DNA from 3 places in the Shewanella sp. LC6 genome. Region 1 is predicted to be linked to each of the others. Evidence: predicted binding sites of a transcription regulator. Region 1 holds the regulator's gene; each other region holds the start of a gene.

Region 1 (4,550 bases):
CCTAGGGTATATCGCGTTCCTACCAAAAGAGGGGGGATTTGATTATGAACAATACTTGGGGCGATATGGCGCAATATGATCCCGTCACTTGGCACTGGGTCATCGCCGTGTATCTGTTTATGGCGGGTTTATCCGCCGGAAGTTTGCTGATTGGTATCGGTTTGCGTTGGTTTAATCAAGAACAAACACAAGTTGAGAGCAATATCCTCAAGGCCGCGGCGATTATTGGCCCTGTGGCAATCAGCTTAGGCTTGGCTTGTTTAGTGTTTGATTTAACTAAGCCTTTCCACTTCTGGTTGATCTTAATTAACTACAACTTCCAGTCCGTTATGGCGATTGGGGTATTAGCGCTGCTGGCTTACTCACCCTTGGCATTTGCCTACGCGATTTTAGTACTGCGTGACGATTTGCCAAAGTGGGGCTTAGGTTTCCTCGCGCCTATCGCTAAGCTGCTGATGCCCTTTAGAAAGCTGATTGAAGTGCTATTGTTTGTCCTCGCCATTGGTGTGGGCGCTTACACAGGCTTCTTAATCTCGGCGATGAATGCCTATCCGATGCTAAACACTGCTGTATTGCCTGCACTGTTCTTGGTATCTGGTTTATCAGCGGGTGCGGCGGCCAATGCGGTGCTGGCGCTGGTGATGTTCAAAACCGATAGCCACGACAAGACCTTAGCTAAAATGCATGGCTTAGAATTGCCTGTGATGGCAATCGAAATCATGTTCCTGTTTATGTTGTTCTGCGCCTTGTACTTTAAGGGCGGAGCGGCGGCTGCGGCGCTGGCATCACTCACCTCTGGCGTGTGGGCAAGCGTATTCTGGATTGGTGTCGTGGGGATTGGCTTTGGTGTGCCATTGCTATTTATGCTGCTTCCCGCAGCGACTCGCCACACTAAGGGCGCAATGATTATGGTGGCCTGTGCCAGCTTAACCGGCGTGCTCGCCCTGAGACACTTTATTGTGTATGCAGGCCAAAGTTACTTAAGCTAACGTATTGATGCTAGCGCAATAAGTATCACTTAAATGCGATTAAGTGATGCTCGAATGGATGACAGCTCGTATCCACAGCAACAAAAAGCACCGTTAAACGGTAATGCCGATCAGTTAAGACAGATCGCTTGACGATCTCGCTGAAAAGATCAAAATCCGATGACCTCATGTCATCGGATTTTTTATGCAACTCTCAGAAGCACTCGCCCGTACCCATATTACCCGCCTAACCGAATTCACCTGCTTAGCTGATGTGTTAGAACCTGAGTTAATTCAATCTTGCCTAGACTCCCAGGGCGTTGCGACGTTAAGACGGCGTAAATTGCCGATGGACGCGATGATTTGGGCCGTTATCGGAATGGCTTTGTTCCGAGGGGAGTCTGTTCGGTCACTCATCAACAAACTCGACATTGTTTTGCCGCAAGAGATTGATTATGTTGCACGCAGCGCCGTGACTCAGGCGCGTAAACGATTGGGCAGTGAGGTTATTAGAGAAGTATTTAGCCGCAGCGCCAATACCTGGCACGCGAGAGCTGAACATCCTCATTGGTGCGGTCTTAACTTGTATGGTGTTGACGGTGTCGTGTGGCGGACACCCGATAGTGTTCAAAATCAAGCCGCCTTTGGACGAACCGCCAACGCTTTAGGCGAAGCGGCTTATCCGCAAATTCGCATGGTTTGCTTGATGGAGTTAAGCAGCCATTTATTGGTCAACAGCGCCTTTGATTCGGTTGCCGAAAATGAAATGAACTTAGCGTCCCAGCTCATTCCTAGCATTCCCAATCACAGCCTAACCCTATTTGACCGAGGATTTTACTCGCTCGGCCTGCTGCACGCTTGGCAGCAAGCGCAACCTGATAGCCACTGGTTGTTGCCACTGAAGAAAGGCACTCAATATGAAGTAGTGCGAACGCTGGGGAAACATGACCAGTGGGTGAAACTCACCACGACACCTCAAGCCAGAAAGAAATGGCCGCAGCTCCCAGATACCCTTGAAGCGCGTTTACTCACTAAGACAGTGAAAGGTAAGTCAGTCGCCATTTTGACCTCGTTGACAGACCCGATGCGTTACCCCAGCGAAGACATCGTCGACTTATATGCCCATCGATGGGAAATCGAACTGGGCTATAGAGAGATGAAACAACATCTACTGGAGAGCCGTTTTACGCTCCGCAGTCAACTACCGGAGCTGGTGACTCAAGAGTTATGGGGCGTGCTACTGGCCTACAATCTCATTAGATATAAGATGTTGCTGATGGCTAAAAGCTTGCCATCGGTCCATCCCAATCAACTGAGTTTTCGGGATGCGGCGAGTTATATCATCTTCAAGTTGACACAACTGTCATCACAAACACCGGGGAATGTCCCGAGAGACGTATTGGATATAGAACGAAATGCACGGCAATTTAAGCTGGATGGTAAACGGGAAAGGGCATATCCACGAGTCCTTAAAATGAGCAAAAACAAGTTTCCGGTTAGACCAAAGAAAAATGCCGTTCACTCTTAAGTGAACGGCATTACCGTTAAACGGTGCTTTTTTTATGGCTGCGATTGGCTGCAATTGGCATGAGGTTATTGCGGTAATAACTCAATCACTGATTTGACCGTGAGCACTAAGGCGCTGATAGCACAGAGCGCTAAGGTCGCCATCTTGGTCTTATGTTTATCCACATTTCCCACCAGTTTGCCCGCCACGAGATAGCCTAAAAAGACCGAGGGCAATAGCATTAGCGACAGCCAAAAGTGCTTGATTTCGAGTAGGCCCGTCACACCAAGAATCGCCAAGGCAATGGTCGAACTAAAGATAAAGAAGGCCGATAACGCCGCGCGAAACTGCGAAGCATCCTTACCCGCCAATAAAATCGCCATCGGCGGACCACCAATGGCGGCGATATTGCCAAAGATCCCCGAGACGACTCCCGCGCCAAACAGAGTCGCTTTGTTCACCGGCAGGCTGAATTTATACAAACTGAGCACCACGGCAACCGTCACAATCGCGGCAATTGCTAAACCAAGAATCGGCTGCGGCGCAAACAGTAATAGGCTGGCACCGATAAAGCCACCGGGCACCCGACCGATGAGCGCGTATTGCAAGCCATTGAATTCTAAATGGCCGCGTTCACGCAATAGGGTGAGTAGCGCGATGGAAAATCCCATCACAATCACGGGGGCGGGCACTAATTGGGGATCGACGATATACAGCAACGGACTGGCGACCACGGCTAAGCCAAACCCAATCAGACTCTGGGTGAGGGCACCTAAAAACACAATCACAGACGCAATAGCAAGCGTTTGTGGATCGATCAAGGAGAACATAGGATTCCATCAAAACAAAATAGGGATCGTTACTTTAACCCACCACGCCGGATGAGTATTAACGATCCCTAATAATTAGTTACGGCAGGATTATGGACGCTTAAGCGTTATTCCATGTCTTCCCACTCGATCCCCATTTCGTCCATCAACCGCTTCGCTTCAGCGGGGATGCTGTCTGGGCACTCTTTCGACAGATCGGCATCATCAGGCAGAGGCTGGCCGGTGTAGGCATGCAAAAATGCTTCGCACAACAGTTCGCTATTCGTTGCGTGGCGCAGGTTGTTGACCTGACGACGCGTACGTTCATCCGTGAGGACTTTTAGCACTTTGAGCGGAATAGACACAGTAATTTTCTTTACTTGTTCATTCTTCTTGCCATGTTCAGCATAGGGGCTGATGTATTCCCCATTCCATTCAGTCATTGACTCACCTGTTATAACGCTAAATTCGGGGCAGATTTTAAACCCTTACAGATTACAGTCAAATTATTGCTACTATTTCTTAGCGATTGCAAACAGATTTCTTTATGTTTAGACGTCTAAACGTCTTAACGCCTATTGACGATACCACTGGGCTTAGGTACATTTAGACGTCCAGACATCTCTATCAGTCTACCGAATTTAGGAGTCCACCCATGGCAGAGCGTCAATTAGCCACACTGGCAGTGCGTCAGGGTATCGAAAGCGATACTCAATATGGCGCAGTTGTGCCACCGATTTATTTGTCGACTAATTACGCCTTCGATGGTCATAAAAATCCTCGCGAATTTGATTACAGCCGTTCCGGCAATCCTACCCGCAGCATCTTAGGCGATGCCTTAGCTAAGCTGGAAAAAGGCGCAACCGGTGTCGTGACTTGTACTGGCATGGCAGCCATTACCTTAGTGACCACTTTACTGGGCCCAGATGATTTACTGGTGGTGCCCCACGATTGCTACGGTGGCTCTTACCGTTTATTTACTAATTTGGCGAAAAAAGGCCAATTTAAACTGCTGGTGGTCGATCAAACCGACAGCCAAGCACTTGCGCAAGCGATTGCCCAGCAACCTAAAATGGTGTGGATTGAAACCCCGTCCAACCCATTACTGCGGGTGGTTGATATTGAAGCTATTGCCAAGGCAAGCCATGGTGTGGGCGCGTTAGTGATAGTGGACAACACTTTCCTCTCGCCGATTTTGCAGCAACCGCTATTGCTCGGCGCCGATATCGTTATCCACTCCACCACTAAGTACATTAATGGCCATAG
Region 2 (4,550 bases), 1.7 Mb from region 1:
TGCGCCAAACATAAACGATGTTGCCACCCCAGAGAGCAGCATGCGCTCAACTTGGCTGTTGAGCCCAAGCCCTGACAACGCGAGAACAATAAGAACGGATAAACTGGCACCAATAAAAGCGCCGAAAGGCAAACTAAACCACAGGAGCCCAGCAAACATTCCCGAGCCACTAAAAATCCCCGAATTGGCAATAACGCCAGCATTACCGAATAGACCAGAGCCAGTAAACAAGGTCAGCATCACCACAGCGCCAAAGGAGGCACCTGAACTGATGCCAAATAAATAAGGGTCAGCAAGGGGATTGCGAGTTACGGTTTGCAGCACACTGCCCGCTAAAGACAGCCCCGCCCCCGCCACAAACGCGAGCAATATCCGTGGCAACCTTAATTCCATCACAATCCGCTCCGTCATCGAGGCGGTAGTTGACGCACCGTCGTTGGCGAAAAATTGATTGAATAATTTAATAAACACATGCAACACATCTAAAAAGCTGATATTTGCCGCGCCAAAACTGGCGGCCGCAATCGGGGTCAGCAGGGCAAAACCCACCAAGCCAAGAATCAGCCATTGCTGGCGGGTTAATGGCGTTAAAATATGGGTTAAAGGATTCATCATTATCAGCTTAAACGTGTGAATCATGGCGTGTTTATCTCCCCGTTGATGTTATGGGGAGCGGATACAACCACATCATCCGTCGGTGATTTTTGATAACCATAAAAGTAATTAATTAAAGGATTGGCATGTTGTGGATGGGGCATCACTTGAGCGCAAACACCAAAAACTTGGGCAATGCGCTCCTCTGTTAATACCTCACTCGGCGTGCCCATGGCGCTCACTTGCCCCTTATCCAGTAGCAGCAAACTATCACACAGGGCACTTGCTAAATTCAGATCATGAATAGAGGCAATGACACTAATGCCAAGGCTTCGAACCAACTCCAAAATTTGTATTTGATAGCGCACATCGAGGTGGTTTGTGGGTTCATCTAAAATCAGTAACTGAGGTTGTTGCACGATAGCGCGGGCAATCAGTGCCCGTTGTTTCTCACCGCCGGAGAGCCTTTCATATTGCTGATAGCGCTTATGGCTAAGACCTACCTTTTCAAGCGCCTTGATAATTTTTTCACTATCACCGCTGGAATTAGTATCGAACATCCCTTTGTGGGGCGTGAGCCCCATAGCAACGAGTTGCTCTGTGGTCATATCAAAATAGTGCGGCGTATCCTGCTGCACCACAGCTACTTTGCAGGCAAATGCCTTGGGCGAAAGCTCGTTAATGTCCTGCGAAAACAAACTGATTTGCCCCAGAGTTGGGCGAATAAAACGATATATACAACGCAGTAAACTGGATTTACCCGCACCGTTAGGGCCGATTAATCCCAGCATTTCACCGCGTTGTAGGGCAAAGTTAATCCCTGAAAGAATGGTTTTGCCTTCGATGGTCCAACTTAATTGGCTGACATTGAGTGCCACATTAGCTAGCACCGCCGAAGATTGCACATCTGTTGACGTGGAAGGCTTCATTTAAAGCAGCTCCCACAGGCATATTTTGTACCCAAACCCAGTAGCACCATGGGCCACAGGGCGAAACGTATCAATATCATTTTCTGCTCCCTCGAGTCACCCGCTCGAGAACTAAGGCTGCACGCAGCGAAAACAGAAATAGGCAGGTCTCCTGACTTGTAGCAAAGAAGGTTCTAGGTTCTAGGTTCTAGGTTCTAGGTTCTAGGTTCTAGATTCTAGGCTCTAGATTCTAGGCACTTCTTTTAACTACTCACAGTTGCGGGTACAGTTCGGGCTGGCTGATGGGCAGCACCCCGATTCCCTATTATGTTTGGGTTGATCCGGCGTTTATAACGACTATTGCCTTAAGCGAATAGCGCAGGATAAAGCGAAATTCCCAACACCTATTTCTGCGACATTTAAACTTAGCGAACACCATGTGCTATCTCGCTCAAACGTCAGGGAAAAGCATTATCCTATATCTTGCTCATTAGGCAATGCAGTTTAAATCAGAAAATGTTCATCATCCCATTTAGCATGAGATTTCAAACTCAATCAGCATGGCCCGATGGCCAGTCTAAGCGCCAGTATCGAGTCCCATGTTTATCTTCGAGTACATTAATCGTCACCACCGCGGCAACCGGTAAAGTCAGTTGACTGTAAAACCCTACCGTTCTCACCGCCCCCAATGCTCTTGCCATTAAATGACGGATCACCCCGCCGTGGGTCAAAACCCAGATATTGGCTGTGGGTGCATCGGCATTACACTCGCCGTGGGCCTGTTCATCATCCAACGCCAGCAGGGCAAACTCTTTATTGAGGATCTGCTCTATTGCGCCATCGATACGAGCCTCAAAACTTGCCATCGTTTCACCATTGGGCGGCGACACGGTCCAAGGATCTTGCCAATAGGCCGCCATGCGCTCGCCATCCTGTTGATATAACTCATCGAGTAAGCGACCATCCCAATCGCCAAAATCCATTTCTTGTAGATCCTCCAGTAGGTTGACCTCAAGCGGCGAAGGCGTTGGTGCAGCTAAATGTGAACTCTCAGACAAGCTGGAATGCGGCTCCAGCGCCAACTCCTTGGCAAATTCAGCGCAGCGCCTTGAGGTGGAGCTGTAAATACCGTGGCATTCACTGGCCTGCAAAGCGACTGCTGCCAACATCTGCCGCCAGCCCTTCTCGCTCAGTGGAACATCGACTCTGCCACGTAAAATAGCCCCGCCCTCGCATTCCCCATGGCGTAACAGTAATAAGCGAACTTGTTTCATATATGCCTTTTAAAAATCTTAGGACCTAAACTCTAGATTCTAGATTCTAGATTCTCGCTCCTAATGACTTTCACCTTGCCCTGACAATCCGATGTCGCGTATTATGGACGTCTATACGTATAAATGTCCAAACCATAACGAACGACATTCAATAATAAAATGCAATTTACCGCAGAATTGCATATTTTTGGACTCAACTTAGCTGTAGTAAAGGTAATCATTTATGGCGATATCTCTCCATCGAGCCAGCCAAACACTGGCAGACATTCGCAACCAGTTGTCAAAGCGCATTCTGATTTTAGACGGCGCCATGGGCACTATGATCCAAGGCTACAAGCTAGAAGAAGCCGATTACCGTGGCGAGCGTTTCAAGGATTGGCATACCGACGTTAAGGGCAATAACGATCTTTTAGTGCTCACGCAGCCACACATCATCAAACAAATTCACACCGACTACCTATTAGCCGGTGCGGATATTATTGAAACCAACACCTTTAACGCCACAACTATCGCCATGGCCGACTACGATATGCAGTCGCTGTCCGCCGAAATTAACCGTGAAGGTGCGCGCCTCGCCCGTGAGGCCTGTGATGAAATCGAAAAAGCCACGGGTAAACCACGTTATGTCGCCGGTGTGTTAGGACCCACTAACCGTACCTGCTCTATCAGCCCCGATGTTAACGATCCCGGATATCGTAATATCCACTTTGATGAGTTAGTGACCGCTTACTGCGAATCGACCCGCGCCCTGATTGAAGGCGGCGCCGATATCATTATGGTCGAGACCATCTTCGATACCTTAAACGCTAAGGCCGCATTATTTGCCATCGAAACCGTGTTCGATGAACTCTTTGGCGCTAACTCGCCAGCACGTTTGCCAGTGATGATCTCCGGCACTATTACCGATGCCTCGGGCCGAACCCTTACCGGACAAACCACCGAAGCCTTTTATAACTCCCTTCGCCATATCAAGCCGTTATCTATCGGCCTTAACTGCGCCCTTGGGCCAAAAGAGCTGCGTCCCTACGTTGAAGAACTGTCACGCATCGCCGAATGTTATGTGTCGGCGCACCCTAACGCGGGTCTACCAAACGAGTTTGGCGGTTACGATGAAACCCCAAAAGACATGGCCAGCGTTATCCAAGAATGGGCCCGTGAAGGCATGCTCAACATTATTGGCGGCTGCTGTGGTAGCACACCCGAGCATATTAAGGTCATTCGCGAAGCGGTGGAACCGTTTGCCCCGCGCGTATTACCCGAGATCCCCGTCGCCTGCCGTTTAGCAGGTTTGGAACCGCTCACTATCGACGCCCAAACCCTGTTTGTGAACGTGGGTGAGCGCACCAACGTTACTGGCTCGGCCAAATTTTTAAAGCTGATCAAAGAAGGCAAGTTCGAACAGGCGCTCGATGTCGCCCGTGAACAGGTAGAAAGCGGCGCGCAGATCATCGACATCAACATGGACGAAGGCATGCTCGATGGCGTGGAGGTGATGCATAAGTTCTTAAATCTTATCGCCTCTGAGCCAGATATCAGCCGCGTGCCGATTATGATCGACTCCTCGAAGTGGGAAGTGATTGAAGCGGGCCTCAAATGTATTCAAGGCAAGGGTATTGTTAACTCTATCTCCCTCAAAGAAGGCGAAGAGAAGTTTATCGAGCAGGCAACCCTCGTTAAACGCTACGGCGCGGCGGCCATTATTATGGCGTTCGACGAGCAAGGCCAAGCCGATACGAAGGCGCGCAAAGTCGAAATCTGTACCCGCGCCTACCGC
Region 3 (4,550 bases), 650 kb from region 1:
TCTCCTCGGGATTGCTGGGTAACTTATGCGCCCAAGCTCCCACTTGAGTGAGACTCACCCCAGCATCCGCCGCCGCAATCGTGACTCTATCGCCGAGTAAACTGCCATCAATGGGCGCAAGTGCAGCGCCCAATAAATCAAAACCCACACCCACATTACCCATAGAGGCGGGAGCGTAAATGGTCAAACTCATACACTCACCTCACGAGTCCAATTTAAGGTTCTTAATACATCGGCAAAGGCACCTGCCGCAGTCACTTCTGTGCCCGCACCATAACCACGTAGCACAAAGGGAATCGGCTGATAATAACGGCTGTAGAATGCCAAGGCGTTTTCACCGCCTTTTACGCTATAAAGTGGATCGGTAACATCGACTTCGGTGATACGCACATAACACGCGCCTTCTTCAATCTGCCCGACATAACGCAGCACTTTACCCTGCGCTTTCGCCTCCGCCACTCGCGCCGCAATCGCCGCATCAGCCTCGGGTAAACGCGCCATAAAACTTTCCACATCGCCTGAATCATCAAAACCTGCGGGTAAGACTGAGTCGACAACAATATCATTTAGTTCAAGTTTCAAACCCACTTCACGGGCCAAAATCAGTACCTTACGCGCCACATCCATGCCACTTAAATCATCGCGAGGATCAGGTTCAGTAAAGCATTTTTCCCGCGCCAGTTTAGTCGCCTCAGAAAGTGACATCCCCTCATCAAGTTTACCGAAGATAAAGGATAAGGAGCCTGACAAAATGCCATTAAACTTGTGCAATTTATCACCGGCGAATAACAGTTTTTTCAAGTTATCGATAACGGGTAATCCTGCGCCCACGTTGGTCTCATACAGAAACTGCCGACGTTGCTTTAATGCTGTTTGACGCAAAGCTTGGTAATAGGCGTAATCGCGAGTGTTAGCCTTTTTATTTGGCGTCACAACGTGCATGCCCGCGTTCATCACCTCTAAATACTGGTTCGATACTTGATCGCTTGAAGTACAATCCACCAGCACAGGGTTTAATAACTGTTGCTCTTTCACCCACGCCAATAGCGCAGATAAATCGCTTGGCTGCTGACTGTCGGCAAGCAGGTTTTGCCAATTGTTTAAATCAATACCCGCACTATCGAGTAACATCTTGCTTGAATTGACGATACCGCAGACACGAATGCTAATGTGCTGCTCTTTTAGCACGCTCGCCTGTTGTTTGATCTGCTCCAGTAAGCCTGCGCCAACGTTACCGCACCCCACTAAAAACACATCTAAATACTGCTGCACATCGAAAAAGCCCTGATGACAGGCTGCAACCGCATGTTTGGTCTTTCGCTGCTCAATCACAGTTGAAATAGAACGTTCAGAAGAGCCTTGGGCAATCGCGATAATATTCACACTCGCCTGTGCTAATGCTTGGAAAAACCGCGCCGCCACACCTTTATGGGTACGCATGCCATCGCCAATTAACGAGACAATGGCTAAGTCATGGCGCATTGCAATCGGTTCTAGCAAGTCACTTTTAATTTCTAACTCAAACTCTTGCTCAAGCGCCGATTTCACCTTGGCGGACTCACTGGTCGCCACACAAAAACTGATGCTGTATTCGCAAGAACTCTGGGTGATGAGTGACACAGAAACGCCACTACGGGAAATTGCAGCCAGTGTGCGACTCGCCATGCCGACCATGCCTTTCATACCAGGGCCTGATACATCAAACATGGTTTGATTATCCAGATTAGAAATGGCCTTCACCTGCAAACCGCTTTCATCGGCCTGATTCGATACCAGAGTGCCGGGCGCATCGGGATTAAAGCTGTTTTTGATATAACAGGGGATGTGGAACTGGGCGATAGGCGCAATAGTTTTAGGATGCAGCACCTTAGCCCCAAAGTAAGACAGCTCCATCGCCTCTTGATAACTGAGCTGTGACAACAACTTAGCATCGGTAACAACCCGAGGATCGGTATTGTATACGCCGTCAACGTCGGTCCAAATCTCGCAGCTTGAAGCATCTAAACAAGCGGCCAGCACGGCAGCAGAGTAATCAGAACCGTTACGGCCTAAGGTCACAACCTTGCCGTCTTCATCGGCGGCGGTAAAGCCGGGCATCACCCAAACCCGCTTCTCATCGAGGGCAAGATTTTTAAATCGCGGTTTGCTGACGGCAATATCGACCACGGATTCTAGCGGACGACCACGGCCTAAAAATAGTTCACGTGGGTCTAGCTGCGCCGAAGTAATGCCTTTTGCCAGCATGACTTGCTCCATCAACGCAGCAGACAAACGCTCACCCGCAACCACGATCTCGGCGCGCACCCCGTCAGGGCATTCCTGCAACAGCGTAATACCGCGTAATCTGTCATGCCAACGTGCAAGCTGCGCGCTTAGTCCGGCGAACAGCACTTCGCTCTGGCTACTAGAGAGTCCAGAACTGACCGCATCCTGATAGAGCGAGGTAAACACCCGCTCAACGTGTTGAATGACTGGTGAATAATCTTCCCCTTTCACCGCCACATCGACCATTTCAAGCAGAGCGTTTGTCACTGTTGCAGGCGCAGAGAGCACTGTCGCGACTGGCTCAGCTTTCGCTGCCTTGGCCACAATATCCGCCGCCATTGAAAATCGCTGCCAATTTGCAAGCGAGGTACCACCAAATTTCATCACTTTCATCTTGATCTCCTGTACCGCGCCCGACTAAGAAACATAAGCTAAAAACAAAAAAGCCCGCTTCTTTGTGGGAAGCGGGCTCGTCGTTAAAATTCTTTAGGGTGTATCAGCCCGCCCCCACTCTGGTTGTAGTGGTGGTTGTAATAATGGTAATTACTACGAAACCAAGGCTATGCATACGTTTAGACTTATCTATGTCAATGTGATGTTAAACAGAATTGCCTTTTTCACCTAACCTTGTCAACCCCCAAACTGGATTATTTATGCACAAATCTTTCACTTGAGTAAATTAGTGATTCAAGATTAATAAATATCAAGTTTTCATAGGCTAAAAATACGTTTTCATCAATACAAAACTGTTTACGTAAACGTAATGCTAGACAATTACAATCAATTTAACCTATTAAAAAATAAATAATTTATAATGATATTTTTTCATCATTCGAAAATTAAAGCATTTCAGTCTGTTTCCACACATAACAAAGGGCAACTCATAAAAAACCACAATTCATCTTTTGTATCGTCATTAATCTCAGTAAATCGAACTCACAAAAAGCTGTGCGATATCTAACATAAGCAACTTCAAATTATCGCCAGCACCCTAAAAGCGCGTTATTATGCGCGCACATTCCGAACCGGAGGCGATATGAAGATCACCCAACACAGCGCGGTAACCATTCATTACCGTTTATCAGATCAAGAAGGCAGACTTTTAGAAGACTCTTTTGATGCCGAACCAATGTTGTATCTGCATGGTACAGAAAACCTAATCCCAGGATTAGAAGCCGCATTAGAAGGTAAAATTAAGGGCGAAAAACTGGACGTGACGATCAGTGCCGAAGAGGCCTATGGTCCGTACCATGATGGCCTTCGCCAGGCAGTACCATTAGAAGCATTTGGTGATATCGAAGACATCGTGCCAGGTATGCGCTTTATTGCAGAAACTGAAATGGGCCAGCGTCCAGTTCAAGTCATCGAAGTTAAAGATGATGTTGTGATTGTTGATGGCAACCATCCATTAGCAGGCCAAGCACTCAGCTTTAGCATTGAAGTCATCGATGTACGTGAAGCGACAGCTGAAGAAATTGCCCATGGACATATTCATGCACACGGCGGATGTGGCAGTCATGGACACAGCCATGAACATGACCATGGCGGCGGATGCTGTGGTGGCTCAGGTCATGATGTTGGTGGCTGCTGCGGGGGTTCTGATGACCATGGGCATCACCACCATGACCATGATCACGAAGCTTGTGACACACCTAAAGCGGGATGTGATGGCAACGGTGGCTGCGGCTGCCGCGGCTAATGTAGGTTCACAAGCCTAATAGCCCTCCCAGAGGAGCTGATAAAAAAGCACTTCCTTAAATAAGGAGGTGCTTTTTTTATCGCCAAATGATTATAATCAGCAGGTAAATAGGGAAGTTTAAAATCAAACAGCATTTTCAGCTGAAAAAACAATATTTTCAAATCGATATAAACATCACGCAACGGAGTGCATATGTTAGCAAAACCAGTATATGAAGTTTTACCCTTTGGCTATATGGTACTAGGCTGTTTAAGCTTTATGCTGCTAGAACCTGATTATGCGCTGATTGCTGCTCTTGTTGTGTTTGTTTTGGGCGCCAGAATTTACAATTTACGTTCTCAAAATCGCCGAACCGATCCTGTAAAACGCCGAAAATCTGGATATCTACCTAAGACAATTTACGATTTATTGCCTTTTATTTATCTCTTTTCTGCCTTAGCTATTTTTAAATTTTTCCCTAAAAATCTTTATCCTTTGCTGGCCATTATGTTACTCAGTTATAGTTTTTATATTCTCGTTAGACGCTCCATCCACCGCCGACATAAAATACCGACAACTCCCCAGTTTTAATCAAATATCTAGTCCA

The links. Region 1 encodes MetJ, which represses methionine synthesis genes. Its sites were predicted from a motif close to TAGACGTCTAGACGTCTA; they were not measured.
Region 2: metH (methionine synthase) is a predicted target of MetJ. The motif match lies at 2,881-2,898, and genes of this name have one in related genera.
Region 3: thrA (bifunctional aspartate kinase/homoserine dehydrogenase I) is a predicted target of MetJ. The motif match lies at 2,831-2,848, and genes of this name have one in related genera.

Annotation. Positions count from the first base shown of each region.
Region 1 covers NZ_CP043902.1:731,292-735,841, forward strand. The annotation lists gene FJD32_RS03335 (4Fe-4S dicluster domain-containing protein) at 1-42, shown strand, start outside; gene nrfD (NrfD/PsrC family molybdoenzyme membrane anchor subunit) at 45-989, shown strand; gene FJD32_RS03345 (IS4-like element ISSba6 family transposase) at 1,174-2,496, shown strand; gene FJD32_RS03350 (sulfite exporter TauE/SafE family protein) at 2,562-3,305, opposite strand; gene metJ (met regulon transcriptional regulator MetJ) at 3,413-3,727, opposite strand; gene metB (cystathionine gamma-synthase) at 3,940-4,550, shown strand, end outside.
Region 2 covers NZ_CP043902.1:4,027,209-4,031,758, forward strand. The annotation lists gene FJD32_RS18145 (iron ABC transporter permease) at 1-639, opposite strand, end outside; gene FJD32_RS18150 (ABC transporter ATP-binding protein) at 636-1,523, opposite strand; cobalamin riboswitch at 1,647-1,878, opposite strand; gene FJD32_RS18155 (histidine phosphatase family protein) at 2,054-2,776, opposite strand; gene metH (methionine synthase) at 3,000-4,550, shown strand, end outside.
Region 3 covers NZ_CP043902.1:1,382,474-1,387,023, reverse strand. The annotation lists gene thrB (homoserine kinase) at 1-193, opposite strand, end outside; gene thrA (bifunctional aspartate kinase/homoserine dehydrogenase I) at 190-2,658, opposite strand; gene slyD (peptidylprolyl isomerase) at 3,302-3,964, shown strand; gene FJD32_RS06160 (hypothetical protein) at 4,157-4,534, shown strand.